4 regions of the Nakamurella sp. A5-74 genome follow, and region 1 is predicted to be linked to each of the others. Evidence: riboswitches for the same ligand, from Rfam matches in the RefSeq annotation. Region 1 holds a riboswitch; each other region holds the start of a gene.

Region 1 (7,001 bases):
CGCCTTCTTCACCGCGTACCGCTGGGTACGGGCGTCCTGCGCGCGCTTCCACAGCTTGAAGGCGGCATACGCGTGACCGACCAGGCTGAGGATCAGCACCGCCCGGATGATCCAGAGCAGCCCGGAGTACGGCAGGATCGGCTCACCGAAGGTCCGCAGGTGCTCGGCGTAGGTGTCGAAGGACTCCTTGCCGCTGATCGCCTTGAGGTTGCCGTACATGTGCAGCAGGACGTAGCCGATGAAGATGATGCCGGTACCGGCCATCAACAACTTCAGGGCGACCGTGGTACGTCGGCCCTTCGGTGGGCCTGCGGGTTTGGACACCGCTCGAGTGTTCGTGGACACCGCATCACCGTAGCCCCGGAGACACACACGGACGAAGTCAGGACAGCCTCAGGGGGCCCCACGTCATCGACGTCACAGACCCGATGGCGGCACACCGCCCGAATCAGGCCATACCGCCGATGCGAGCCGGTTGTTCAGTGTTCGCCGGCACCTGAGGTGGTGGCGTCCACCGCGTCGCGCACGATGGCGCCGACCTGCTCGGCCTCGATCAGGAACCCGTCGTGGCCATGGCCGGAACGGATGACGCGGAGTTCCCGGGCCGTGGGTGCGAGCCGGGCGATCAGCTCGCCCTGGGCCGGCGGGAACAACCGGTCCGAGTCCACCACGGCCACCGTCAGCGGCGCGGTGATCCGCCGCAGCGCGGCCTGCAGACCGCCGCGATCGCGACCGAGATCGTGCAGCATCATCGATTCGGTCAGCACCACGTAGGAGTTCGGGTCGAACCGACGGGCCAGCTTGTCGCCGTGGTGGTCGAGGTAGGACTGCACCGCGAACCGACCACCGCGCAGCACGTCCTCGCCGGACTGTTCGATGCGACCGAAGCGGGTATCCAGTTCCTGCGCCGAACGGTAAGTGGCGTGGGCGATCTGCCGGGCAACGGCCATCCCGGCGGTCGGAGCGCCATCACCTCCGGAGGCGGAGTAGTAGTCACCGCCGCGGTACAGCGGATCGGTGGTGATGGCGGCCAGTTGGGCACTGCTCCAGGCGATCTGGTCACCGGAGAACGCGGCGCAAGTGGCGATGGCGACCACATGCCGCACCCGGTCGGGATGCAGCACGCCCCACTCCAGCGCCCGCATGCCGCCCATGGAGCCGCCGATGACGGCGGCGAAGGAAGCGATGCCGAGGTGGTCGGCGAGCGCCGCCTCTGCGGCCACCTGGTCGCGCGGGGTAATGCGCGGAAACCGGGAGCCCCAGGGCCGGCCGTCCGGGGCGGACGATGAGGGACCGGTGCTGCCGCGGCAGCCGCCGAGCACGTTCGCGGCCACCACGAAGTGCCGCGCCGGATCCAGCGGTGCACCCGGACCGATGAGCCCGTCCCACCACCCGGGCGTCGGCTGGTCGGGACCGGCCGGACCGACGACGTGGGCATCGCCGGTCAGGGCATGCACGACGAGGACCGCGTTGTCGCCGGCTGCGTTGAGCGTTCCCCACGTCTCGTATGCGAGGGAGACGTCGAGCTCGGTGCCGGACTCGGTGACCAGCGCTCCCACCCGAGCCACGGCTCTGAACCCGGGCTCGGTGCCGTGCACGAGGCGCGACAGCGCCGCGGGATCACGTGACGTGCTCCCGCGACGCTGCTGCACATGAGTCATGAGTCCTCTTCTGTCCCAGTACTTCTCGTGCCCTGCTCCTTCGACGCCCGCCTCGACGGTCAGTCGATGCCCTTGGACGCGATGAAGCCCTGCTCCAGGTCGGCCAGGATGTCGTCGATGTGCTCGATGCCCACCGACAACCGCACCAGGCCGGGAGTGACGCCGGTCGAGCGCTGCTCGTCCTCGGAGAGCTGGCTGTGGGTGGTCGCCGCGGGGTGGATCGCCAGCGACCGGACGTCGCCGATGTTCGCGACCAACGAGTGCAGCTGCAGGCCGTCGACGAACCGCTGCCCTGCTTCGGCACCACCGGCCACCTCGAAGGCGAGCACCGCGCCGGGACCCTTCGGCGTGTACTTCTGTGCCAGCTCGTGCCACGGGCTGGACGCCAGACCCGCGTAGTTGACGCTCAGCACGTCGTCCCTGGCCTCGAGCCACTCGGCAACCGCCTTGGCATTGCTGACGTGCCGCTCGATCCGCAGCGACAACGTCTCCAGCCCCTGGGCGATGAGGAAGGCGTTGAAGGGCGAGATCGCCGCGCCCAGGTCGCGCAGCAGTTGGACGCGGGCCTTGAGGATGAACGCCAGATTCGCTCCGAGCGCGGAACCGACACCGAGATCGCGGGCGTAGACCAGACCGTGGTAGCTCGGGTCGGGGGTGTTGTAATTCGGGAACTTCTCCGGATCGACCCCGAAATCGAACTTCCCCGAATCGACGATCACGCCGCCGATGGCGGTGCCGTGTCCGCCCAGGTACTTGGTCGCCGAGTGCACGATGATGTCGGCACCGAACTCGAAGGGCCGCAACAGGTACGGGGTGGCGATGGTGTTGTCGACGATCAGCGGGACACCGGCTTCGTGGGCCACTGCCGACACCTTTTCGATGTCGAGCACGTCCTGCTTCGGGTTCGAGATGGTCTCGGCGAAGAAAGCCTTGGTGTTCGGCCTGACGGCTGCCCGCCACGATTCCGGATCATCGGGGTTCGCGACGAAGTCGACGGTGATCCCGAGCTTGGGAAGCGTGTAGTGGAACAGGTTGTACGTGCCGCCGTAGAGGCTCGGCGAGGAGACGATGTGGTCACCGGCCTCGGCGACGTTGAGGATCGCGATGGTCTCGGCCGACTGACCCGACGCGACGACGAGCGCACCGACACCCCCTTCGAGATCGGCGATCCGGTTCTCCACCACCTCGGTGGTCGGGTTGTTGAGCCGGGTGTAGATCGGACCGAACTCACTGAGCGCGAAGCGGCCCGCAGCCTGTGCGGTGTTCTCGAAGACGAACGACGTGGTCTGGTAGATGGGCAGGGCGCGGGCGCCGGTCTGGCTGTCCGGGCTCTGGCCGGCATGGATCTGGCGGGTTTCGAACGACCAACTCATGGTGTGTGCTCCTGGAGGGTGCCCGGGATCGACCCGGGTGGATACGGGATGGTGCGGGAGAAGCGGTGCAGCGCAGGGGATTCTGCGCGCTCCGTTGGTGAAGGGGCTGCGATCTCGGCCTGACCGGGTGTCACTCCGGGCCGGCGGCGAATCAGACCGTCGCGCTCGCCGTCACCGGCTACACATTTCCTGGCACACAGTGCGCTCCTTCGAGCATCCAAGGGCCAGTCGATGGAGGAGGCCCACGCTTGCCGAACGCCGGACGGCATTCAGCCCGGTCATCACCCGGGGCACCCCATCGCGGAGAAGGGTTGCCGTCCAGCGAGCCGGGGCTTGACGCTGGCACTCATGACCTGGCGCCGAGTGTAACGGCTGGGGTTCCGCCATGCCAGAGGAGGGTTGCACGGCGGTGCCGCGGAGGAGGCCGCCGCTCCGCAGGCTTCGCTCGGTCGCGCCGGTTCGCAGGCTCACCGGCGCGTCCATCGCTGCAGAGGGCTACGCAGCGTCCTCCTCCGCGACCCCACCCCCCAGCGACCGAGAACGGAACCAGCCGAGATCCCGACGGGGAGAACACGAGGGTCCCGACTGCATCCTCGGGTCGCTTGTCCTGAGCGAAAAAGGAGTCGAACGCACCGCCGATCGAGCGAGCGAAGAACGAGTGAGTCGAGATCCCGCCAGATCGACGACAGGTCTCGCCGAGAGGAGTCAGAAGGCTGCCAGAGTGCGCAGCAGGTCGGCGACGCGTGAGGCGGACTCCTCGGGGGTGCCCCTGGTCAGCGCCGAGCCGAGGCCGACCGCGACGGCGCCGGCAGCGATCCAGTCGGCAGCAGTTTCCGGCGTCACTCCCCCGGTCGGGATGATCGGCAACTGGGGCAGCGCGGCACGGACATCGCTGACCCATTTCGGCGAACTCGATGATGCGGGGAACAGCTTCACCGCCGATGCGCCGGCCTCGAGGGCTGCCAACATCTCGGTCGGGGTGTTCGTCCCGATCACGGCCGGAATGCCGTAGCGGTTGGCTGCGGCAATCGTCGCCGGCGAAACGGTCGGCGAGACCAGGTACTGCGCCCCGGCGCGGATCGCGGCTACCGCCGAGTCGCTGTCCAGCACGCTGCCGACCCCGACGACGGCGTCCGGGAAACGCCGCCGGATCTCCGAGATCGCCTGCAGCGCTGCAGGATTGGTCAGGGTGATCTCGACGGACTGCAGTCCGGCGTTGATCAGCGTCGTGGTGGCCGCGACGGCGGACTCCAAGTCAGGGGTGCGGACGATCCCGATCACGCGTTGCGCCACAGCACGTTCCATCATCTGCCAGCCGTACACGCGCATCTCCCTGGTTCGAGTCCGGGTCCGGGACGATCCCGGTGGTTCACCGCAGCACCTGTTCGCGGGCGTTGCCGATGGCTGCCACGAATGCGTCGAGTTCGGGTCCGGTGGGCAGGCCCTCGGTGTCCGACCAGTGCTGCACCGCGAAGGCCGCAGACGCGGCGCCGCGGGTCAGACAACCATCCGGATCCGCACCCGCCAGGTACGCACCCAGGAAGCCGGCCACCAGCGCATCGCCCGCGCCGACCGGGTCGATCACTGCGCGCACCAGACTCGGTCGGGTGAGCTCACCGCCGGCGGTGAAGGCAGTGCAGGTGTGATCGCCATTCTTGACGATCACCACCTCGGCAGCCCCGGCAAGCCACTCCCGCACGACCTCCGCCTGCGGTCTACCCGGTGCCAGGACGTCGATCTCACCGTCCCCGGCGAAGACGATCCGCGCCCGCGACACCAGCGCCGGCAGCACCGTCCGCCAACGGTCGGCGGCGGCCAGTCGCAGGCGCAGGTTCACATCGAAGCTCACCGGGACATCGTCGGCGGCTGCCCGGTCGAGCAACTCGACCACCGCGCCGAGCGCACCGTCGGAGAGCATCGCCGTGATCCCGGTGACGTGCACCAGCGCCGGACGCCGGCGCTCCCAGGCCCGCGCCACATCGGTCGCGGAGACGAGCGAACCCGCCGAGCCCGCCCGGTGGTAGGTCACCGAGATCGCCCCGTGTGCGGACGTGTTGCGGATCAGCATCCCGGTGAACGAGGACTCCTCGACCGCCACGTCGACGACGTCGACCCCTTCGGCGCGCATCCGGCGCAGCACGTACCGCCCCGCGTCGTCGTCCCCGACCCTGCCCACCCAGCAGGCAGGAACTCCCTGGCGGGCCAGCGCTGCCGCGACGTTGCCCTCGGCGCCGCCGATGGTGGAGCGGAACCTCTCGGCCCGGTCGACCGCGTCACCCGGCTCGGCGACCAGGACCCGCATCACCTCGCCGAGTACCAGAACCGGGGCCTGCTGTGCCGCCGTCATCGGAGCCCTTCGCATGTGGTTGCCGTGCTCCCACCGGAGCACCTGCTGCTCGACCTTAGCGATTGCTCCCCCGCCCACATCCCGAGGGCGGCACCACCTACCCTCAGCAGGGTGACCAGCCGCCCGCTCACGTCCCTGCCCACCCCCCGCACACCCGACCCGCAGGACGCGCCGCCGCTGCGCTGGGGGATCGCCGGCACCGGGGGCATCGCGGCCAACATGGTCGGCGCGATGCAGCAGCACTCGCGTCAACAGGTGGTCGCGGTGGCGTCCCGGCAGCAGCAGACCGCAGACGCCTTCGCCGACAATCTCGGGATCGAGCACCGGCACGTGGGGCTGGAGCAGATGTTGGCCGACGACACGGTCGACGCCGTCTACATCGCCTCACCGCACTCCGAGCACCACGCCCAGGCGCTGGCGGCGGTCGCCGCGGGCAAGCACATCCTGGTCGAGAAGGCCTTCACCCGGAACGCCGCAGAAGCCCGCGAAGTGGTGGCCGCGGCACGCGAGCAGTCGGTGACGGCATTGGAAGCGATGTGGACCCGGTTCCTGCCGCACATCGACATCCTGCGGCAACTGCTGGCCGACGGCGCGCTCGGTGCGCTCACCACCGTTTCCGCAGACCACGGGCAGTACTTCGACGAGGACCCCGATTTCCGGCTGTTCAACCCCGAACTGGCCGGCGGCGCCCTGTTGGACCTGGGCATCTACCCGATCTCGTTCTCCTCGTTCGTGGCCGGGACGCCGCAGCGGATCCTCGCCTTGGGCGACCGGGCCTTCACCGGCGTGGACGGCCAGGTGTCGATGCTGCTGCAGGGTGAACCCGGGACGGCCCAGAGCGTCATCAACACCAACCTGTTCGCCCGCACCGACACGACAGCGTCGATCGTCGGTCGGCAGGCGCGGGTGTTCCTGGCCAGTGACTTCTACGCCCCGACCACGCTGACCTACCGGCACCGCGACGGCAGCGAGCTGAGCTACGACGGCGGAGCAATCCGCGGGCACCTCGCGCTGGTGCACGAAGCGGCACACCTGGCCCAGCTCGTGGCTGACGGCCGGACCGAATCACCACTGCTGCCGCTGGAGGAGACCATCTCGATCCTGGAGACGATCGACGAGGTCCGCCGTCAGCTCGGGGTGACGCTGCCCGGCGAGTGATCCCGGCCCGGGAGCGCTCAGCCGGCAGAGGATTCGTCGGCAGACGATTCCGCGTCGAGCATCGCGGCCGCATGGCCGCGGGCGATGGCCCTGACCGCTCCCTCGACGTCCGCGCCGGAGCGACCGAGCTCGTAGGCCAACCGGAAGATGGTCGCGGCCGGAGAATCGTCGGCAGGTAGCGGCGCGTGCACGTCGAACTTCCCGGCCCGCGAGCCGAGCTTGCCGGCCAGCGCCAGCGCAGGCTGGGCGAGAGCGACACCGTCGAGCACGCTGGCGCGGCCCTGGGTCCTGGCGCGTTCGGCCTTCTTGATCTCGTCCCAGCGGACCTCCTGGTCGGAGGCGCTCACGGGCGCTTCCCCCACAGATCCGGACCCGGCGGCGAACACGTGCGGATGACGGGTGACGAGCTTGTCGACCAGCCCGTCGGCAACGTCGTCGATGTCGAAACCGCCAGCGGCAGAG
Region 2 (7,001 bases), 1.9 Mb from region 1:
CCGTTCGTCAGTTTCGCAGCGGCGTCGAGCACGTCCTGCTGGGACTTCGGCGCTGCCAGTCCGGCTTCCTTGAAGTAGTCCTTGCGGTAGTACAGATAGAGGGTCGTGTACTGGTGAGGCAGCATGTAGATCTTCTTGTCACCGGGCAGTTGCCCGGTGGCCCAGAGTGCCGGAGTCACATCGGCTTTCCCCGCCCAGCCGTCCACGTCGGCGGTCAGGTCGGCGACCATCCCCTTGGGAGCGAACTGCCCGAGCCACCAATCCTTGCTGCGCGCGGCATCCGGGCCGGCCTTGTTCGCGGCGGCCGTGATCAGCTTGTCCTGGTACTGGTCCAGGGGAATGACCTCGACGGTCACCTTGACCTTCTGCTGCGATGCGTTGAACTCGGTGGCCAGTTCGTTCCAGGTGGTGTCGGTGGGGTTGTCCTGCCACAGCCAGTAACGGATCTCGACCGGCCCGGACCCTTGGGCAGAGGTGGAATCGCCACCCCCGCAGCCGGTCAGCGCCAGCGCCGCCGCGAGCAGCACCGCACAGGTCGCGACGCGTTTGCGAAACTTCATCGTGTATCTCCTCGTTGAAATAGCGGATGTTCTTGACGCGGGATGACGGTGATTCGGCAGCGTCAACCGGCAGGCCGGGCCTCCTGCTCCGGATGGTCGCGCAGTGACACCACCCGTCGCCTGACGCCGTAGAAGTGGGCATCGAGTTCGTGCGCGGCCAGTCTGATGTCGCCGTCCGTGATGGCATCGGCGATCGCCAGGTGTTTGCGAGCGACCGCAAGACGGTCTTCGTCGGCGGGTCGACCCGCGGTGTAGGCATGGAAAACCCGCCAGTACGCCGTCATCAGGCCCAGCAACATGGTGTTACCGAGGGCCGCGAACATCAGGCGGTGGAATTCCTCGTCCTCACGTGTGAACGGCCGTCCCGCCTCTGCCTCGGAGATCATCCGGCCTGCCAGGTCACGAAGGCGGGCAAGATCCAGGGGTGTCATCTTGTCGACAGCCTGCGGGAGCAGCGTGGTCTCCAGGGTCTGCCTCAGTTCGAGGAAGTCGGCCAGCGCCGACGAACCGCCCGCACCGAGAACGCCCCCGATCTGTTCGCCGAACGTCGTCCCGTCGAAGCCACGCCAGACTCGACGCGCTCCCTGTCGGGCGTCGATCGCACCGAACGCCTCCAGCACGCGGAGACCTTCACGGATCTGCGGGCGTCCGACAGCCAATGCAGCGGAGAGCTCGGATTCGCTGGGAATGATGCCGCCGAGACCGATGCGTTGATCACGCAGCGTGCGCAGGATTCGCAGATGGGCGGGGACCGGGTTCTCGGTCGAGGCCTTGTCGGAAACCAGAGAATCGTCTGTCTTGTCGGACAAGCTAGCCACCATTTCCTTCATTCAAGCGGGCAGGCGAGGTGGGAAATTCCTCTGAGCACGAAACCTAGAGCGGCCGCCGAGCTATGGTCAAGCAGTTCTTTGTGTACTTGTAGGACATGTCCGCGACAAACAGGACGGGGTGTCAGGCCGGGCGACGGCGTTGGGGTCGGTCACCCTGGCCGATCACCATCGGATCTGGGAGCGACCGCGACGGGTCGCACGGTGGGTGCTCGGGCCACCCGAGGAACCGGCTTCGCCCCACCAGACCGCTGGCATGTGGTGGACCCGATCCATTCCCGCGACGACCTGCGCGTCGACATCCAGGCGCTCGGCTGGATGTCAGGTGGTCGCTACCGCCTGCTCACCGACGACATCGCCTCGACCGCGCTGTACTACCTGGACCGACCCACTTCGGCCCACCCCGCGCTGCCGAGCAACGACGACCTCGAGGTGACGGGCGCACCGATGGATCCCCTCACCTGAGCTGTCCTGACGGGATCTCGACGCGCTCGTTCCTCGCTTGCTCGATCACCGGAGAGTTCGATGACCGAGCGAACGAACGAGTCGAGATGTGTTGCCCGAGAACCGATCACGTCACGTCGGGATCTCGACGCGCTCGTTCCTCGCTTGCTCGGTCACCGGTGATCTCGGTGATCGAGCTGGGTCCACGCCGAGCGTCAGCGGGGTGGGGATGAGACGCGATCCGTTGCGCGAGAACCGATCACGTCACGTCGGGATCTCGACGCGCCCGTTCCGCGGCCCCGATCTCTGGCTGGTACTGCGAGGTCACAAGGAAGGGACGGCCTCTCGGATCCGGACGCTGAGGCAAGTCACGCACCCCTCGAGCTTGGTGAACTCGCCGATGTCCACCTCGGTCACGTCGATCCCCCGATCCCGCAGCAGCGCGGCGGATTCGGGGGCGTCGGAGCTCATCACGATCGCGTTCTCACCGATCACCACCACGTGGGAGCCACCCTCCTCCGGCATGGCGAGGAAGGTCGGATAGCGCTCGACCTCGTCCACCAGCGGCAGGTACCCGATGATCGTGCCGTCGGGCAGCGCGGTCACCGCGCTCTTGAGATGGAGCGCCTTCGTCAACGGGATCGCCACCACCGTCCATCCCCGCGGAGTGAGCCACTGGGTCAGCTGATCTGCGGCAGCCTGGTTCGTCGATGCGGTGAGCCCCACGTAGACGGTCCGTCCGACCTTGAGCACGTCACCGCCGTCCATCGCCGCCGGATCCTCCAGCCGCAACAGCGGGATTCCCAGCGATTCGACAACCGTTGCGGTGTCACGGATCTCCGGGTGGCGCTGCGGCCGGTTCGGGTTGGTGAGCACCGCGACGTCACCGAACATCACCACCGTGTCCTCGACGAACACCGAGTCCGGCAGCGCGTCGTCCGGCGGGACCTCGACGATCTGCCACCCCGACTGCTGCAGTACGGCGACATAGGCGGCCCATTGCCGGAGCGCCAGCTCCAGGTCGATCGGGGAGCGTTCGATGAACGTCACCATGCCGTCGGCGAGAGAGGTGGCAGGACGGCGCACCAGAGCGATCATCCGGGCAGCCTACGACGCGACCGGAGACCCGATTCCGGCGGCGGGTTGTCAGGATCGGGATCGGGGGTTATCGTCGGAAGCGCAATCCATCAAGACCGGCAGAGGGACAGGCCCGATGAAGCCGGGGCAGCCTCTCGTGGAGCAATCCACGAGAAAGGTGCCAAATCCTGCGGAGCTGTTTCTCGGGCCCCGGAAGATGGAGCGTGACGACGGGCCCTTCGGTGGCGTTCCGCCCTCACGTGAACCTCTCTCCGGCGTTCGCCGAAACTTCCCTCAGCAGGTTGGCAAGCCTGACTCCTGGGAAAGGCACGACATGACGCAGCAGGACTCCCCCGCCGCCTGTTCCGACACTCCTCGAGCCGTCTCGCAGCTGACGCGAGGCTTGCGCACCGGCATCGACTCGGACCCGGCGCAGGGCGCGATCATCCCGCCCCTCTACCTGTCGAGCAACTTCTCCTTCGCCGGTTTCGACGAGCCGCGCCAGTACGACTACACCCGCAGCGGCAACCCCACCCGGGACGTGCTCGCCGAGGCGCTGAGCACCCTCGAGGGTGGCGCCGGTGCCAGCATCACCTCGACCGGGATGAGCGCCATCACCTTGTGTGTCAACGCACTGCTGTGTCCCGGCGACACGATCGTCATCCCGCACGACTGCTACGGCGGAACCTGGCGACTGTTCGACACCCTCTCCTCGCGCGGCCAGTTCGAGTTGGTGACCGTCGATTTCGGCGACCAGGACGCGGTCAATGCGGCGCTCGAGGCCGGCCCGACGGTGGTCTGGTTGGAGACGCCGTCGAACCCGCTGCTGCGGGTCACCGACATCGAGCTGGTGACCAGGGCTGCGCATGCGGTCGGCGCCCTCGTCGTGGCCGACAACACCTTCCTGTCGCCGATCCTGCAGCGGCCCTTCGAGTTCGGGGTCGACCTCGTCGTGCATTCGACGACCAAGTACATCAACGGCCACAGCGACGTCGTGGGTGGCGCCGTGATCGCGAGGACCGGTGAGCTGGCCGAGCAGATCGCCTACTGGAGCAACGTGCTGGGCCTGTCCGGCAGCCCCTTCGACAGTTACCTGACGGTGCGTGGGCTGCGAACGCTGCACACCCGCATCCGGGCGCACCAGGAGAACGCGACGGCGATCGTCAATGCCATCGCGGCGCACCCCGCGGTGGGCTGCGTGTACTACCCCGGCCTCACCTCGCACCCGGGCCACGAGATCGCCGCCAAGCAGCAGGACGGGTTCGGCGCGATGTTCTCGATCGATCTGGCCGGTGGCGAGACGGCCGTCCGCGCCTTCCTGCAGGGCCTGCGGTGCTTCTCACTGGCCGAGTCGCTCGGCGGTACAGAGAGTCTCGTGGCCCACCCCGCCACCATGACCCATGCGTCGATGAGCGCCGAAGCGCGCGCGGTGGCAGGCATCGGTGCGGGTCTGCTGCGACTGTCGGTCGGGATCGAGCTGGCCCAGGATCTGGTGGCCGATGTGCTGGACGGCCTCGACCGGGCGCTCGCGGCAACCTGTCCGACCGGACCCACAGAGATCGCCGAGGAGCTGCCGGCCCCGGGACGGGTCCTCGCCCGGGTGAGCTGACGGGCAACGGAACGCACGTCCGCGTTTCCGACACGCGCAGGACGAGACCGGCCCCCGACGGGGCCGGTCTCGTCGTTCAGGGGGAGCGGTCGGGATCCCACTTCTTGCCACCGAGCTCGGAGGCGAGCAGCGTCATCGCAGCTTCCTCCGGGTCGTGGACAGAGGCTGGGGATGCAGCGGCGGCGGGATCTCCGTAGTCGTCGGGGATCTCGTCCTCGAACGCCGGATCATCCGGGTCCGGAGGCGCCTCGGGCATCGGCCAGTCGTCGGCGGCGGGGACCGCCTGTGCACGGCTTGAGCCGTTCGAGCGAGGGGCCGCACGCTGCGGTTCCTGGCTCCGGGCCGGAGTGGCCGGACGTGGCGCTGCCGCGCTGGACGGCCGGGAGTCGGGTCGCTGGCCGTTCGCAGCCTGCTGGTCCGAGCTGCAGTCGATCGCCCAGTCGACTCCCAGCACCTGGTGCAGAGCCGCGCGCAACGGCTCGGCGTTACCCGTCTCGACCACCCGCCTGGCCATCCCGGCGGTGGGCATCGACAACTTCAGGGTGCGCCCTTCGACTCCCGCGACGGTCGCCGACTCGAGCAGGATCTGGGTGGCCCGGCGGCGGCGCTGGACGTCCTTCAACACGTCCTGCCAGACCCGCCGGACATCCACGACGCCGATCTCGGCGCCACCGGCCCGCCGTGGCCCGCCCTCGGGGGGCGCTGCCGCGGGCTGCCGGTCCCGGTCGGCCTCGGCCGATCGGTCTCCGGGGTGCTCCGGCGTCGGGCGCTGCGGCTTCGCCGTCGGGGGCTGCCCGGTCTCCGAAGGTTCCGCGGCCGGACGGTCGACCGCAGGGGCGGCCTGCCGGGCGGCCGGCGGCTGAGCTGCCGGAAGTTGCGCCGCTTGAGGTCGGTCTTCTGCAGATTGTGCTGCGGCAGGCTGTGCTGTTGGACGCTGATCTGCCGTGGGCCCTGCTGCCGGAGGCTTTGGCCGGCCCTGCTGGGCACTCAGAGTCGGTCGCTGTGGCAGTCCCAGCGAGGAGGCCGCTCTCGCGGGCGGCCCTGCAGGTTCGGGAGCGGATGCCGAACCCGGCTGCCCAGCCCGCTGCGATGTGGACGGCGCACCGTCCGCGGGTGGGGAGGGCTCGCGTTCAGAGGGCATAGGTCCCGGCGTGGCCTCGGGTCGGGGGGAGGCCGGTCCGGACGCGGAGGTTCCCGCGTCTCCCGGCGCCGAGTGCGACTCGGACGTCGCCGGGATCACGGCTGCCCGGGCAGCCGGGGTGGCCGCCGGCACGCGACGCACCGCAGCAGGTTCGGATGGCGCGGCAGTGGGTTCAGGACGCGCGGCAGCCGGGTCAGGACGCACGGCAGCGGGTTCAGGACGCACAGCAGCAACTGCGGGCCGCGCGGCCGCGGGTTCGGCGGCGCCGGTTCCGGGGGCAGCCGCGATGTCCATCCGCCGCTCCACCCGCTCCAGACGCTGCAGGAAAGCGGCATCATCGTCCGCGGCGTGCGGCAACAGCATCCGGGCACACATCAGCTCGAGCACCAGGCGGGGAGCGGTGGTGCCGCGCATGTCGACCAGACCCGTGTGCACCACGTCCGCGAGCCGGCTCAGGGTGCCGGCGCCGATCTTGTCGGCCTGCGCGGTCATCGAGGCGAGCTCGTCGTCCGGCGCGTCGATCAGCCCGCGTGGTCCCGCATCCGGCACGGCCTTGAGCAGAATCAGATCCCGGAGGCGTTGCAGCAGATCGGCCGCGAACCGACGCGGATCGTGGCCGGCCTCGACCACCTTGTCGACAACCCCGAACACGGTGGCGGCGTCGGCGGCGGCCAACGCGTCGGCCATCTCGTCGAGCAGTGCCGCGTCGGTGACCCCGAGCAGCGCGACCGCGTTCGCGTAGCTGACACCGTCCGGACCGGCACCGGCGAGCAGCTGGTCGAGCACCGACAGGGTGTCGCGAGCCGAACCACCGCCCGCCCTGATCACCAGCGAGAAGACGGCGGGATCGACGGTGACCCCTTCCTGCCGGCACAGGTTCTCCACCAGCGTGCGCATGGTGGCGGGCGGGATCAGCCGGAACGGATAGTGGTGCGTCCGCGACCGGATGGTGGTGAGCACCTTCTCCGGTTCGGTGGTCGCGAAGATGAAGACGAGGTGCTCCGGTGGCTCCTCGACGATCTTGAGCAGCGCGTTGAAGCCCTGCGGCGAGACCATGTGCGCCTCGTCGATGATGAACACCCGATAGCGCGACTGCGCAGGCATGTAGAACGCCCGATCGCGGAGCTCACGGGTGTCGTCGACGCCGCCGTGGCTGGCCGCATCCATCTCCACGACGTCCAACGATCCGGAGCCCTCGGGTGCCAGGGCGACACAGCTGTCGCAGACGCCGCACGGATCCGGGGTCGGACCCTGCTCGCAGTTCAGGCTGCGCGCAAGGATCCGGGCGCTGGAGGTCTTGCCACAGCCGCGCGGCCCGGAGAACAGGTAGGCATGGTTGATCC
Region 3 (7,001 bases), 1.2 Mb from region 1:
TGCCGCGCTGCAGGAACACCAGGTCCACGCCGCCACCGTCGTGGCTGAGTGAGGCGAAGCCGTCCGCTGCCAGCTGTTCCGCGTAGCCCAGATGGTCGACGAAGAAGCGGACCGACGTGCGGACATCCGCGACCGTCAGCGAGATGGTGCTGGACTTGATGTGCATTGAGGGCCCCTCGATCGGTTAATCCGTACGATGTACGAGGATACCTCCTGTACGAGGTCGCGGGCGGGGAGTCGTGCCCGCCGGCAGCCGGCGTCATCCGGCAGCGTCATCCAGGAGTGTCATCAGGTACTGCCGGCATCGGTACACCCGGCCGAACGTCGCCCGCAGCGCCACCTCGTGCTCGAGTGTCGCGTGTGCGAATGCCTTGATCGGAACACCGAGGCCGGCCGGTGATCGGAAACCCGTGTCGTTTCCATCGGTGTGCTCCAGGTGCACGTGCAGGTAGCTGAAGTTCTCCCGGAATCCGCTGCCGAGATACCACTGGTTCGCCGGCTCGTCCTCCCTGGTCCAGGCGTCCAGCGAAGTGACACCACGCGAGATCAGTTGCGGCAGAGCAGCTTCGAGCAACCGGCCGGCAACGCCGCGCCGTTCGTGGTCGGGGTGGACCGCGATCGTGTCGATCGTCGCGGCGACCCCGGCGAGCTCGATGTCGATGATGCCGACCACCGTGCCGCCGGCGGTCCCCGGGAGGACTGCGACCAAGCACAGGGCCGCACCCTCGAACCGCGTGCGCTCGGTCTTCACGTCGTCGTAGAACTGGGTGTGCAGGAACGACAGCACCCGGCAGCGCAGCCACGACTCCTCGTCGGACGGCTGGTACGCACGGACGGAAACCTCTGCCGGTGGAAGCACCGGACCTCCAGATGTTGGGGGGACCCGTCCGAGTCCACCAGACGGACAGCCGCGGGCGGCACCGGATTTCGTCGCTGCCATGCCGCTGCGGTGCGGCCCGCGAAGCGGCTGGAGGGTCTGCCTCAGCTCACTGACCGGAGCCCATCAACGGTTCGAGCTGGACCTCGGGATGTTCGCGGCGGATGGAACGCACCGTCCACTCGTCGTTGAACAGCGCGATGTCGACACCGTCGCTGCGCTGCACCACCTCACAGCGGCCGACCGGCCGGATGAGGTTGCGCTGCTCGGGATCCACCAGCAGTTGGGCGAGCGAGTACGGGAGATGATCCAGGCGCACCGGGGAGGAGAACTCGTGCTCGAGGCGGTGCGTTGCGACCTCGAACTGCAGGGAACCGACGGCACCGAACACCGGGACTGGGCCGCGCGCGTCGGAGGTGAAGACCTGCACCACCCCTTCCTGGTCGAGTTGTTCGACGCCCTTGCGGAACTGCTTGTAGCGCCCCAGATCTGCGGGTCGTACAGCGGCGAACTGGGTGGGCGCGAACTTCGGCAGCTCGGGGAACCGGACCGGCGGACGGCCTTCGTACAGGGTGTCGCCGACGTGCAGTGCGCGCGCGTTGACGAGCGCGACGACGTCACCGGGGAAGGCGGTCTCGACGGTGGACCGTTGCTGCCCGAACACCTGAGCAGCGTACTTGGTGGAGAACGGACGACCGGTGGTGCCGTGCGAGGCGATCAGGCCGCGCTGGAACACCCCGGAGCAGACCCGGGCGAACGCGACCTGGTCGCGGTGGACCGGGTCCATCCCGGTCTGCACCTTGAACACGAAGGCGGAGAACGGATCTGCCAGCGGTCGTGGGTGCCCGTCCACGTCGTCGCGGGGTCCCGCGGCCGGTGCCACATCGACCAGCAGATCGAGCAGGTGCCGGGTACCGAAGTTGGAGACCGCCGATCCGAACAGCACGGGCGTCGCCGTGCCTCCCAGGTAGCTGTCCAGCTCGAACGCACCGCCGGACTCGGCGAGCAACTCGGACTCGTCGCGCGCGGTCGTCCAGTCGTCCCCGTGCGCGGCCTCCGCTGCGGAGTCGGGCAAGACCTCCGGGTCGGCTTCGTCAGCCCCGCCGACCGATCGTCGGAACGGGACGAAGGTCGAGTCCCGGCAGTCGCGGACGCCGGCGAACTCACCCGCGATGCCGACCGGCCAGGTCACCGGCATCGGCTGCAGACCGATCCGTTCGCTCAGCTGGTCGCACAGCGCCAATGCGTCCAGCCCCGGCCGGTCCCACTTGTTGATGAATGTGATGACGGGCAACCCGCGCTGCCGGCAGACCTCGAACAGCTTGAGCGTCTGCGGCTCCAGGCCCTTGGCAGCGTCCAGCAGCATGACGGCCGAGTCGACGGCACTCAGCACCCGGAAGGTGTCCTCGGAGAAGTCGGCGTGACCGGGGGTGTCGACCAGGTTGATCACGGTGCCGTTGTAGTCGAACTGCAGCGCGGCTGAGGTGATGGAGATGCCGCGCTCCTTCTCCATGTCCATCCAGTCCGACACCACGCCGCGCCGGTCGCCCTTGCCGTGCACGGCGCCGGCGCTGGTGATGGCGCGGGCGTGCAGGGCGAGCGCCTCGGTGAGCGTCGACTTCCCGGCATCGGGGTGACTGATGACGGCGAAGGTGCGCCGACGCGCCGCCTGGAGTTCCGGGTCCGACCCGGCGTGCGTCGTCATGCATTCTCTCCTCGGTGGACGTGACTGCTCAGGAGATCATCCCGCAGGACGCACCGCAGTCCTGCCACACGGCGGCTGCCGCAGCAACTCAGAGGATCGCGACGAGCAGCGCGAGGACCGCCAGCAGGGGAAGCGTCAACTGGGTGATCGCTGCGCGGGCCTTGTCGCGGGAGGACAGCAGCAGCACCAAGCCGGCCGCGACCATCGAGCCGCAGCCTGCGAACACGAGCGCGGCGCCGACCCCACGCTCATCGGCAACGAGGCCGATCACCCCGGCGAGGCTGACGATCGCCAGGAACAAGTTGTAGAAGCCCTGGTTGTAGGCCATCTCCTTCGTGGCGACCGCCTCGTCGTGCGACGTCCCGAACGTCTTGCGGGTCTTCGGCGCGGTCCACAGCAGCGACTCGAGTACCCAGATGTAGACGTGCAGGGCAGCTGCCAGTGCGGCGAGCACGCCGGCGACGAAGTACATGTCGGTTCCCTCCGGTCGGATCCCGCACAGGTGTGGTCCGCCCGAGTATCCGCGCCGAAACGGTGTTGTCTCCCCTTTTCGAGCCGTGGGAGGGGTGATTTCGTAGTTTCGGCGCCGGGGCCACGTCGCAGTCACCAACAGCGGCACCAGCTCCTCGAGCACGTACGGCAGGCCCAACGGCGTGGAGAAGTAGATCGGAGGTTGCCCGTCGGCTCGGGCTGTTGCCGCAAACCACCGTGACTCCCGACGGCGGCTGGTCGGGCGGACCCGGTCGGTGATGTCGGGCAGGTCACGACCGCAGGTAGCTGAACCTCGCAGACTCGGTGTGGTGCAACAGGTTCCTGATCGACAGCCGATCCGACAGGGTGAGCACCGTCACGCTGGAGGGTTTGACACCGATCAACGCCGATCCCTACCGTGGTGGCAGGTCACGAGATCCGACGTGAAGCCCTGGCTGGTCGGACGGCAACCCTCACATCGGTGGCGGGGTGCTCCAGGTGACGACCCGGCCACGACGAACCCGTCGCGGCAAGCACCCTGCCCGCCATGGGCCCGAAGTTCCCGAGGACACGATGCATCCCGGAATGTCGCTCGACCTGCGCACGGTGCTGTTCGCGCACCTGTCACCCTTCGAATGCGGAGCCACCGGCCCCTGACCGGCAACAGTCGGCCCGCTGAGCGCTGATCTGCGCCTCGGCTCCAGCCGTGCCCATCTCCGCAACTCCCCTCGCTGACCCCTGCCGCCGGCACCAGTGTCGCCGGCCACCCGAAAGGCACCATCATGTCCGAAACCCCTGTCCCGCCGTCCGACACCAACGATCGGAACGACGCCGCCGACGTCGCTCTGCCGCAGCGGCCCGGCCGAGCCGGCAACCGCACGGTTTGGTTCGCCGGCGCGCTGGTGATCGTCATCGCGATCGCTGCCACCCTGTTCTTCACCCTCCGCAAGACCGACTCGGCCGCCTCCGGATCGACGGTGGTCCGGATCGGCACCACCGAGGAGAGCGCCGACTACTGGGCTCCGCTCAAGGCAGCGGCCGCCAGGGAGAACATCGACATCCAGCTGGTCAACTTCTCCGACTACACCCAGGCGAATCCGGCACTCGCACAGAAGCAGGTCGACCTGAACCTGTTCCAGCACTTGCTGTATCTGGCGAACTACGACGTAGCGGACTCGCAGACGCTGGTGCCCATCGGGTCCACCGTCGTGGTCCCCCTGTCGCTCTACAGCAAGAAGCACACGTCGTTGGACCAGATCCCGCGGGGCGGCAAGATCGCCATCCCGAACGACGCCACCAACCAGGCCAGGGCGCTGTTGGTGCTGCAGCAGGCCGGTCTGATCTCACTCAAGGGCGGCGGCTCGGTGCTGTCGACCCCGGCGGAGATCGACCCGGCGGAATCCAAGGTCACGGTCACCCCGGTGGACGCGGCGCAGACGGTGGCCTCGTTGCCCTCCGTGGACGGCGCCATCATCAACAACAACTTCGTGCTCGACGCGAAGATCGATCCGACGTCCGCTCTCTACTCCGACGATCCGAGCAAGCCGGCCGCGGAGCCGTACATCAATGCGTTCGTCGCCCGCAGCGAGGACAAGGACAACCCCACCTACCTGCGCATCGTCGAGCTCTACCACCAGAGTGCCGTGATCGACGCAGTGAAGGCGCAGTCCAAGAACACCGCGATCATCGTCCAGCGCCCGGCATCGGAGTTGCAGGGAATCCTGACGCAGCTCGAGGGCACCGTGAAGGAAGCCGGCTGATCGATGGATTTCGGAGGTCTCGACCCGTTCCTCGCTCGACCACCGGCCTTTCCGGTGATCGAGCAAGCGGTGAACGAGCGCGACGAGATCCCATCTTTCATCGACGGGTTTCGACTTGTTCCTCGCTCGACCGCCGAGAACTTCCGGTGATCGAGCAAGCGAGGAACGAGCGCGTCGAGATCCCGTCGTGTCACAGCCGGTCTCATCCCAGCCGTCGCTCGATCCGCGTTACCGAATCAACACCATGAGACGAGGAACATGAACGCACACATCACCTTTCGCGGGGTCAGCAAGGTCTTCGCCACCCGCGGCGGCGCTGATGTCGTGGCGGTGCGGGACGTCGACCTCGTCATCGACCGCGGCGAGATCCACGCCGTCATCGGCTATTCCGGCGCCGGCAAGAGCACCCTGGTGCGGCTGATCAACGGACTCGAGCATCCGACCACGGGCTCGATCGTCATCGACGGGACCGAGATCGCCGGCCTGTCCGAGCGTGCGCTGCGGCCGATCAGGGCCGGCATCGGGATGATCTTCCAGCAGTTCAACCTGTTCCGGTCGCGCACCGTCGTCGGAAACATCACCTACCCGCTGCGCATCGCCGGCTGGTCGAAGGAGCGGCGCGAGAAGCGCGCGGCCGAGCTGTTGTCGTTCGTGGGTCTGACGGACAAGGCCTGGACGTACCCGGACCAACTCTCCGGCGGCCAGCGGCAACGCGTCGGTATCGCCAGGGCGCTGGCGACCGGCCCGCAGATCCTGCTGGCCGACGAGTCCACCAGCGCGCTGGATCCCGAGACGACCAGGGACGTGCTGGCGCTGCTGCGCCGGATCAACGCCGAGCTGGGCGTCACCGTCGTCATCATCACCCACGAGATGGAGGTCGTGCGCTCGATCGCCGACCGGGTGACGATCCTGGACGCCGGCGGGGTGGCCGAATCGGGCACCGTCGAGGAGGTGTTCCTGCACCCGCGGACCGCAGTCGCTCGACGCTTCGTCAGCAGTGTGGTGGGAACGACCGACACGGGGGTGGACGCACCAGTCGGTTTGCTCGGATCGTCCGAGAAGACGTTGCGCCCCAGCGGGTCGGTGCCGCGTGTCCTGCAACTCAGCACCACCGACACCGCCGCCCTCGGCCGCGCGATGAGCGCGGTCGCCCGCGACCACGGAATCGACGTCGAGATCATCGGCGGCGGCATCGTGGGTCTGAAGCACAGCTCGGTGGCCGACCTGACCGTGCAACTGCACGGCAGCGACGAGGCCATTGCCCGCGCAGCGAGCGACCTGGCTCTGATCGGTGGACCACGATGAACGGCATCCCGTGGCCGGTGTTCTGGGAATCCATCGGCCAGACCCTAATGATGGTCGTCACCACGCTGGTCGTCGGCGGCTTCCTCGGCCTGCTCGTCGGGATCGCGCTGTACGTCACCCGCCGCGGCGGATTGCTGGCCAACCGCTGGCTGTTCGCCGTGCTCAACCTGCTGGTCAACATCGTCCGGCCGATCCCGTTCATCATCTTCATCACGGCCATCGGTCCGGTCACGTTGGCCGTCGTCGGGACGACCATCGGCACCCCGGCCGCGACCTTCGCGCTGGTGATCGCGGCGACGTTCGGGGTCTCGCGGATCGTCGAGCAGAACCTGGTGACGATCGACCCCGGCGTGATCGAAGCGGCCCGCTCCATGGGCGCATCGCCGGCGTACATCATCCGCACCCTGCTGATCCCCGAGGCGCTCGGGCCACTGGTCCTGGGCTACACGTTCGTCTTCGTTGCGGTGGTCGACATGACGGCCATCGCCGGCGCCGTGGGCGGCGGCGGACTGGGCAGCTTCGCGATCTCCTACGGCTACCAGCGCTTCAACTGGCAGGTCACCGGGCTCGCCGTCGTCACCATCATCGTGTTCGTGCAGCTGGCCCAGTTCCTCGGGAACTCACTGGCCCGCAAGGCCCTGCGTCGTTGACCGGCTCGTGCAACAGTGGGATGCGTGAGCACCACACCCGCTCCGCGCACCGACGCCGGAATCCCCGCGTACGTCAGCAGCCTCGGCATCGCCGGTCTGGCGGATGTCCACATCCATTTCCTGCCGGAGCCGATGCTGGCCAAGGTGTGGCAGTACTTCGACCGGGCCGAAGCGCACTACGGCCGGGCCTGGCCGATCCACTACCGCACCAGCCAGGACGAGCGCCTGGCGAC
Region 4 (7,001 bases), 670 kb from region 1:
GGATGGTGCCGGCGTGGATGCCGAGTCGGGTGCGCTCGGCGTCGTCGAGCAGCCAGTGCGTGGTGGACGACGGGTGCAGCACCAGCGAGCGGACGTCGCCGATGTGAGTCATGTGCGAGAAAACCTGCAGCGCACCGATGATGGCGGCAGCACCAGCCTCGCCGCCGGCCACGGTGAAGGTGAACACCGACCCCTGGCCGGCCGGCAAGTACTTCCGGGCGAGAGCGTGGAAAGCGTTCGAGGCCAACCCCGGATGGTCCACCGACAGCACCTCGGAGCGGTCGTCGAGCCACTGCGCCACGGCGAGCGCGTTGCGGGAGTGCTGCCGCATCCGCAGCGACAACGTCTCCAGGCCCTGCCGGAGCAGGAACGCGTTGAACGGCGAGACCGTCGCGCCGGTCCTGGCGGAGACGACGTCACGGGCATACGCGGAGAACGCCCGTCGGCCGTGCACCTGCGTGAAGCTCTTGCCGTGCAACGCTGCAGACGGTGAGTTGAGGTGTGGGAACAGTGCAGGAACTGCGGCCCAGTCGAAGCTCTCGCCGCTGACGACCACGCCGGACAATGCCGCGCCCTGACCGGTGAGGAACTTCGAGGCGGAGTGGATCACCACGTCGGCCCCCCACTCGAGCGGGCGCAGCAGATACGGCGTGGCCAGGGTGTTGTCGACGACGAACGGCAGACCGTGGTGGTGTGCGACGCCCGCCACCAGCTCCAGGTCGATCAGATCATTGGTGGGGTTGGGAATGGGCTCCGCGAACAACAGGCGAGTGGTCGGTCTGATCCGACGCGCCCAGTCGTCGGGATCGGACGGATGGTCGACGAACTCGACCTCGATCCCGAATCGGGCGAAGTTCTCTGTGAACAGGTTGGCCGTGCCTTGGTACAGCGCCCTGGAGGACAAGAAGTGATCGCCCGCACCCAGTAGCGCGAGCAGGGCCACGTTCGTCGCCGCAGCACCCGAGGCGAGCAGGATCGCGTCGGTCCCGCCCTCGAGGTCTGCCAGTCGCTGCTCGACGACGCCGACGGTCGGGTTGCCCAGCCGGGAGTAGCTGTAGCCGGTGTCGTCACCGGTGAACCGCTCGTGCGCCTGCTGGTGACTGTCGAACACGTACCCGGCGGTGAGGTGGATCGGCGGGATCCGGGAGCCGTGGCTGCGATCGGGAGAGGCGCCCGCATGGATCTGCCGGGTGTCGAACCCGGACGCGGCGTCGGGGGTGGGTGCAGTCATGTCAACGGTCTTCCTGACGAGCCGCATCGCAGCGGACGGGTGTGCTTGCACGAGGGGCTCGTGCCGGGTCCTCACCTGGGGCACCCCGCCACATCCGTGAGGGTTGCCGTCCGACCAGCCAGGGCTGCGCGTCGGAACTCATGACCTGCGAGGAAGGTATGGCCGACACGCAGCCGCTGTCAACCGGACATCTCGGGCGAGCGAGGAGAGCCGTGCCACCATGGGGGCATGGCTGAACGTGGGGGTCGGGCAGATCACGCCGTCCCGGAGGTGCACAGTGAGCCGGCGGCCGAGCTGAAGGTCGTCGCCGTCGCCGCTCCGCTCTCGAAGGACGCCCGAGAACAGCTCGCGCAGCGGATGGGCCCCTCATTCCTGGTGTTGGACATCCGCGCTGCGCCGCGCTCGGCGGATCTGGTGATCGCACCCGTCGTCAGCCCGCAGACCATCGGCGCCCTCAAGCAGCAGTTCCCCCAGGCCCGGGTGGTCGTCGCCGAGATCACCGATCCGTCCTGGGGAGTCCAGCTGCCCGGCCCGGTGGGGCGGGCCGTCGATGCCGGTGCCGACGGCTATCTGGTGGCCGACAGCCTGCAGGACGTCGCGGCCTATGCGGCGTCGGAGGACCGACCGGTGCTGGCCGCGCCGGCCTTCGGCCAGCTCGACGTGCGGCGCGAGTCGCTCGACGAGATGGTCACCGAACTCCTCGCGCTCCGGCAGGCCGAACTGGGCCCCGGTACGGGCGCGGACACTGCTTGACCTGAAGTCGCCTTGAGCTTCTAACGTCCCGGGTATGACTGCCTCCGGACCCCGTCCTGCCCGCATCGTCGCCCAGCACATCGGGGGTGCGCACGGGGTCACGGTCGACATCGGGACAGACGGTCGGCACGGCGAGCGGGCACAGCAGTTGGCGACCGCCGGCTACGGCGCGCTGTGGATCGCCGGCGGGAGTCTGCACTCCCTCGATCTCGTGCTGGAGCTCCTGCAGGCGACCGAGCGAGCGGTGATCGCGACGGGGATCATTCCGCTGGACGTCTTCGGTCCCGACGAGGTGATCCGGGTGTACCGGCTCGCCGAGCAGCACCATCCCGGTCGATTCCTCGTGGGTCTCGGTGGACCGCAACAGTCGCGGGCGCTGGCGAAGCTCGGCGCGTTCCTGGATTCGCTGGACCGTGCGGGAGTTCCTGCTGATCGCCGCATCCTGGCTGCGCTGGGCCCGGTCAAGCTGCGACTCGCTGCCGAGCGAGCACTCGGAGCTGTGCCGCTGCTCGTCACGGCCGACTGGGTGCGGACCACTCGGGCCGCGCTCGGCGAGGCAGTGGCACTCGTGGTCTCACTGCCGGTTGCACTGACCGGCACCGCTGAGTCGGGGCGGGCTGCACTCCGCCCGATGCTGGATTTCCTGTTGCAGGTCAACGGGTATCGACAGAACCTGCTGCGCTGTGGATTTACCGCGGAGGAGCTCGACGGTCGGTCCGACAGGGTGATCGACGGGATCACCGCCCACGGCGACACGGGTGCGATCGCGCGTCGTGTGCAGGAGTACCTGGACGCTGGTGCGGACCAGGTCGATCTCTCGCCGGTGGGGGAGGCAGCGCACCGCGACTCGCTCGTGCTGGCGCCGGTGCTGCAGGCCTGATCCGTTCGGCTCGCGCCGGAGTGCGACTGCACGCGCGGCCGATGCGTGGACTCCACAACGCCGGACAGCCGAATCTGGCAGATTCCACCCGCCCGTCCGGTTCAGTGCAGCGCTAGCGTTCGCGCAACCCACCGGCGGTCGCCGGTTGCCACAGCACCAGCACCGGCGTGGCCGCTCAGTGGTCCGTGCATCGCCTCGACCAGGAGGATCCGTCATGGCATTCGGTTGGAAAGTGGTTCCCAGTGATGCCCCGCCCGGATCGGTGGTCAAGCCGGACGAACGCCTGAGTTGGCCGAAGACGATCGGCATCGGTGCCCAGCACATCGTGGCGATGTTCGGGGCGACCTTCGTGTTCCCGTTGATCATGGGCCTGAACGCGAACCTGGCCATCATGTTCTCCGGCGTCTGCACGATCATCTTCTTGTTGGTGGTGCAGAACAAGATCCCCAGCTATCTGGGCACCTCAGCCTCCTTCGTCGGTGCCGTGGTCGCGATCCGGGCCGCCGGCGGCGACAACGGAAGCGTCACCGGAGCCATCCTGGTGGCCGGTGTCGTGCTGGCGATCGTCGGCCTGATCGTGCACTTCGTCGGAGCCCGGGTGATCAGAAACCTGCTGCCGCCGGTGGTTTCGGGTGCTGTCGTGCTGCTGATCGGCTTCAACCTGGCGCCGGTGGTGGCCAACACCTATTGGCCCCAGGACATGACGGTCGCCCTGCTGACGGCGCTCTTCACGATCATCGCGGCGGTCGCGTTCCGCGGCTTCTGGTCGCGGATCGCGATCTTCCTGGCGCTCATCTTCGGGTATCTGCTGTCGTGGCTCTTCGATGGCGTCTTCGGCCAGATCACCTCTGTGCTGCCGGGCCAGGGCCTGTTGAACCAGGCGGGTGAGAAGTGTGCGGCCGCCGGTCCCTACTGCGTGGCAACACCTTTCGCCCACGACCGGGTCGACCTGAGCGGTGTCGGTGCGGCCGACTGGTTCGGACTGCCGACCATGCACGCGCCGACGTTCGGGGTGAACTTCATCCTGCTCGCGCTGCCCGGCGTCATCGCGCTCATCGCGGAGAACACCGGCCACGTCCGCGCGGTCGCCGAGATGACCGGCGAGGACCTGGACCCGTACATGGGTCGCGCGCTCTTCGGCGACGGCCTCGGCACCACGATCGCCTCCGCCTTCGGCGGGTCGCCGACCACCACCTACGCCGAGAACATCGGCGTGATGGCGGCGACCCGGGTCTACTCGACGGCGGCCTACTACGTGGCGGCGATCGTGGCGATCCTGTTGGGGCTGGTACCGAAGTTCGGTGCCATCGTCAACGCGACCCCGGGTGGTGTGCTCGGCGGGATCACCGTGGTGCTCTACGGGATGATCGGCCTGTTGGGCGCCAAGATCTGGAAGGAGAACCGGGTCGACTTCGGCAATCCGGTCAACCTGGTCCCGATCGCCGCCGGGATCATCTGCGGCATCGGCAACGTCACGATGGGTTTCGGCTCGCAGTTCGCCCTCAGTGGTATCGCGCTCGGCACCATCGTGACGATCGTCGGCTACCACCTCGCCCGCTGGCTCGCGCCGCAGGAGCTCAAGGAACCCCTCGGTGGCGGCAAGAGCTACGTCGGCGGAGCAGCGATCTCCACCGGCGACGTCGTGGACGATTCCGGGCGACCGGTGAAGGAGGCTCGCGGCAAGGAGGGCTGACGCCCGTCCATGGGGTGGGTTCGCAACCGTTGATCGGGCGGACCGACTCTGCGGCACGCGCACGATGGTGCGGCGGATTGTGTCGGGCCGTCAGACAGACCAGTCGACGGCTTCGAAGCTCGCGCGGAGGCGCGCTCCGCGGTCCGAGTTGGTGGAGGCGATCCAGGAGATCCGGCCCAGCAGGTGGGCGCGGAAGTCTGGCTGTCCGGTCCTGTTCGCCGCGCCGGGACCGCGCTGCCGTGCCTCGTGCAGCACCGCTTTCACCTGGTCGTACTCACTGCGGGCGACGTTGGTGCGCTGGTTGACCACGATCCCGGTGACGCTCTGCCGTTCATGTGCGTGTCGAACGCGGGTCTTGTCGGGGTGCACCCGGAACGCCTCCTCACGCACGATCCGGCCGACGGCGGCGATCAGGCCAGAGGCATTGCCGCGCAGTGCATGTCGGGTTCCGGAGAACGTCAGATCGTCGGCGTAGCGGGTGTAGGTGGCCCCGGCGGACTCGGCGAGTGCAGCGAGCCGGCGGTCGAGCGGGAACAGGACCAGATTGGCCAATTGAGGGGAGGTCGAGGCACCCTGCGGCAGGTGGGGCGCGGCCAGTCGGCGACGAAGACGGAAGTCGCGCGACGGGTCCCGCCCGGCAGGCATGGTCGTGAGAACGGCCACCGGGGTGGCGTGGGTGGTGAGTCCGGTCAACAGGTGGGCCACCGGTTCCGGGTAGCCGGCGGCACGCAGCACCCCCCAGACCCGGGCTGCGGTCACCGAAGCGAAGAAGTGCTCCAGATCCAAGGTCACCACCAACTGGGCGCCCACGTGCTCGCGAGCGCCGGTGATCGCCGACCGCCCCAGGACGAATCCGTGGCAGGCGGGATGCACCGGGATGGGGGCGAGTACCTCGTCGAGGATCTGTCGGTGGCAGGTCCTCATCCGTGGTTTCGGCACCTCGAGCAGCCGCGCACCCGCCGACCGCTTGACCCACTCGTAGCGGTAGTGGGCGATCCCGGCCGATCGGGCCCGGCGCGCGCGGAGACGGGTGTCGGCGTGGGCGTCGAGTTCCGCGATGGTGATGCCCAGCAGGTCGGCCAGTGCGCCCGCATCGTCGATGCGGGGGGTGCGGAACGGCCGATGGACGGTCGAGGTGGGCGCCGGCAGCACGAGTTTCGGAACGGGGAGCGGTCGTGGCGCCACTCGGGCGCGCTCGAATGCGGCGCTGGCCAGGATGAACATGGCCAGCTCGCGGGGGCGGTCCGCGGGGGGCCGTGGATGGGCCTCGAGTAGTTCCGCGGCCAGGTCCCTGAGCCAGGCCCGACGTCGCCCCACCACGCGGAACAGGCTCAGTCGCAGGTGGTCAGCGTCCCAGTCACCGGCCAGTGCGGCGTCCGCCAGCGTGGTCGCGAGCCGCTGAGCATTGTTCGAGGTCATGGGGCCGCCGCGAGGTCCGGCTGCGGTGTCCTCCGGCTGGACGGGAATGGCATGCGGCGGTGCTGGGCGACCGATCCCTGCTGGGCGGGCACCGTCCTGCGCGGAGCGCAGATGGGGTGCCTGCTCGGTGGTGCCAACTGCACTGTGCGCACCCCGGGGGTACCCCGGAGCGGTCGGGCCGTCTCCGGCCGACGTTCTCGTCCGCACCGCCGCATCGACCCACCATGCCACGGCGGGATGACCGCGGAACGATGCCCCGCGAACCGCGTGGGCATGATCTGTGACCGAAGATCCTCGACTCGTGCGAACACCGTCACGGCGGATCAGTCCCGGATCGTCTGCGTCCTTCGCCACCGAATCGGTCCGAGTTGTCCGAGGGCGGTGAGGCCGGCCACGCTTTCGCCACCACGGGCCATCGCCCAGTCGGCCCGCTCGGCGGCGGGTACCTCCGGGTCGACCTCCACCCGGGCGCTGAGCGCGAAGGCCGTGTCGCTGATCTCGGGTTCACGGTCGAGGTACCAGACCGTGCCCCGGGCCGCGGTGCGCACGGCATCCGCGCCCGTGGTGTCGGTGCGGAGGCCTCCGGCCAGGTCGAGCGTCCGTTCCAGCCAGTGCTCCTCGGGGAACTCGATGCCGGCGGCATCGGCGACGGCGAGGAGCGCCGCCCGCACCTCGTGGGGATCCGGCCCACCGCGACCGAGCGCGAGCTCTCTGCTTCCCCGGCGCCGGTCGGTGCGCACGATCAGGGTCACCTGGCCGCGGACGGCGGCCGGATGGATCGAGTGCAGCTCCGCCCATCGGACGTGGCGTCCGCGCTGCCTGATGCCGTGCTCGTCGATCACGATGTCGCCGTGCCACCCGACGTCGATCTCGACGTGCGTCGGGCCCACCCAGCGGATGCGGGGGTCAGGCATCGATGCGATCCTCGTCCTGGTCCATCCCAGCAGTGTGTCGTGAAGTGGACGCCCTGCGGGAGCGCCCAGCGACGGTCACCTTCTCCTCCGGCGCTCACCCCATCGGCCACG

The links. Region 1 has a riboswitch for S-adenosylmethionine ahead of ABLG96_RS17120 (bifunctional o-acetylhomoserine/o-acetylserine sulfhydrylase). Riboswitches for the same ligand answer to the same signal wherever they lie in the genome.
Region 2: another riboswitch for S-adenosylmethionine. It lies ahead of metB (cystathionine gamma-synthase); the one in region 1 lies ahead of ABLG96_RS17120 (bifunctional o-acetylhomoserine/o-acetylserine sulfhydrylase).
Region 3: another riboswitch for S-adenosylmethionine. It lies ahead of ABLG96_RS00760 (MetQ/NlpA family ABC transporter substrate-binding protein); the one in region 1 lies ahead of ABLG96_RS17120 (bifunctional o-acetylhomoserine/o-acetylserine sulfhydrylase).
Region 4: another riboswitch for S-adenosylmethionine. It lies ahead of ABLG96_RS20205 (PLP-dependent transferase); the one in region 1 lies ahead of ABLG96_RS17120 (bifunctional o-acetylhomoserine/o-acetylserine sulfhydrylase).

What each region holds. Positions count from the first base shown of each region.
Region 1 is NZ_CP159218.1:3,729,577-3,736,577, forward strand. It holds gene ABLG96_RS17110 (succinate dehydrogenase cytochrome b subunit) at 1-324, opposite strand, end outside; gene ABLG96_RS17115 (homoserine O-acetyltransferase) at 480-1,661, opposite strand; gene ABLG96_RS17120 (bifunctional o-acetylhomoserine/o-acetylserine sulfhydrylase) at 1,721-3,034, opposite strand; SAM riboswitch class IV at 3,274-3,388, opposite strand; gene ABLG96_RS17125 (bifunctional 4-hydroxy-2-oxoglutarate aldolase/2-dehydro-3-deoxy-phosphogluconate aldolase) at 3,740-4,357, opposite strand; gene ABLG96_RS17130 (sugar kinase) at 4,404-5,381, opposite strand; gene ABLG96_RS17135 (Gfo/Idh/MocA family oxidoreductase) at 5,493-6,539, shown strand; gene ABLG96_RS17140 (MazG family protein) at 6,557-7,001, opposite strand, start outside.
Region 2 is NZ_CP159218.1:908,243-915,243, reverse strand. It holds gene ABLG96_RS04145 (sugar ABC transporter substrate-binding protein) at 1-560, opposite strand, end outside; gene ABLG96_RS04140 (FCD domain-containing protein) at 623-1,390, opposite strand; gene ABLG96_RS04135 (hypothetical protein) at 1,649-1,852, shown strand; gene ddaH (dimethylargininase) at 2,156-2,929, opposite strand; SAM riboswitch class I at 3,013-3,132, shown strand; gene metB (cystathionine gamma-synthase) at 3,243-4,517, shown strand; gene ABLG96_RS04120 (DNA polymerase III subunit gamma and tau) at 4,594-7,001, opposite strand, start outside.
Region 3 is NZ_CP159218.1:151,192-158,192, forward strand. It holds gene ABLG96_RS00740 (VOC family protein) at 1-166, opposite strand, end outside; gene ABLG96_RS00745 (GNAT family N-acetyltransferase) at 260-859, opposite strand; gene ABLG96_RS00750 (peptide chain release factor 3) at 987-2,582, opposite strand; gene ABLG96_RS00755 (DUF1304 domain-containing protein) at 2,671-3,054, opposite strand; SAM riboswitch class IV at 3,481-3,595, shown strand; gene ABLG96_RS00760 (MetQ/NlpA family ABC transporter substrate-binding protein) at 3,836-4,813, shown strand; gene ABLG96_RS00765 (methionine ABC transporter ATP-binding protein) at 5,072-6,118, shown strand; gene ABLG96_RS00770 (methionine ABC transporter permease) at 6,115-6,768, shown strand; gene ABLG96_RS00775 (amidohydrolase family protein) at 6,793-7,001, shown strand, end outside.
Region 4 is NZ_CP159218.1:4,395,141-4,402,141, reverse strand. It holds gene ABLG96_RS20205 (PLP-dependent transferase) at 1-1,231, opposite strand, end outside; SAM riboswitch class IV at 1,268-1,377, opposite strand; gene ABLG96_RS20200 (hypothetical protein) at 1,460-1,984, shown strand; gene ABLG96_RS20195 (TIGR03620 family F420-dependent LLM class oxidoreductase) at 2,019-2,864, shown strand; gene ABLG96_RS20190 (solute carrier family 23 protein) at 3,079-4,557, shown strand; gene ABLG96_RS20185 (reverse transcriptase family protein) at 4,648-5,976, opposite strand; gene ABLG96_RS20180 (hypothetical protein) at 6,300-6,890, opposite strand.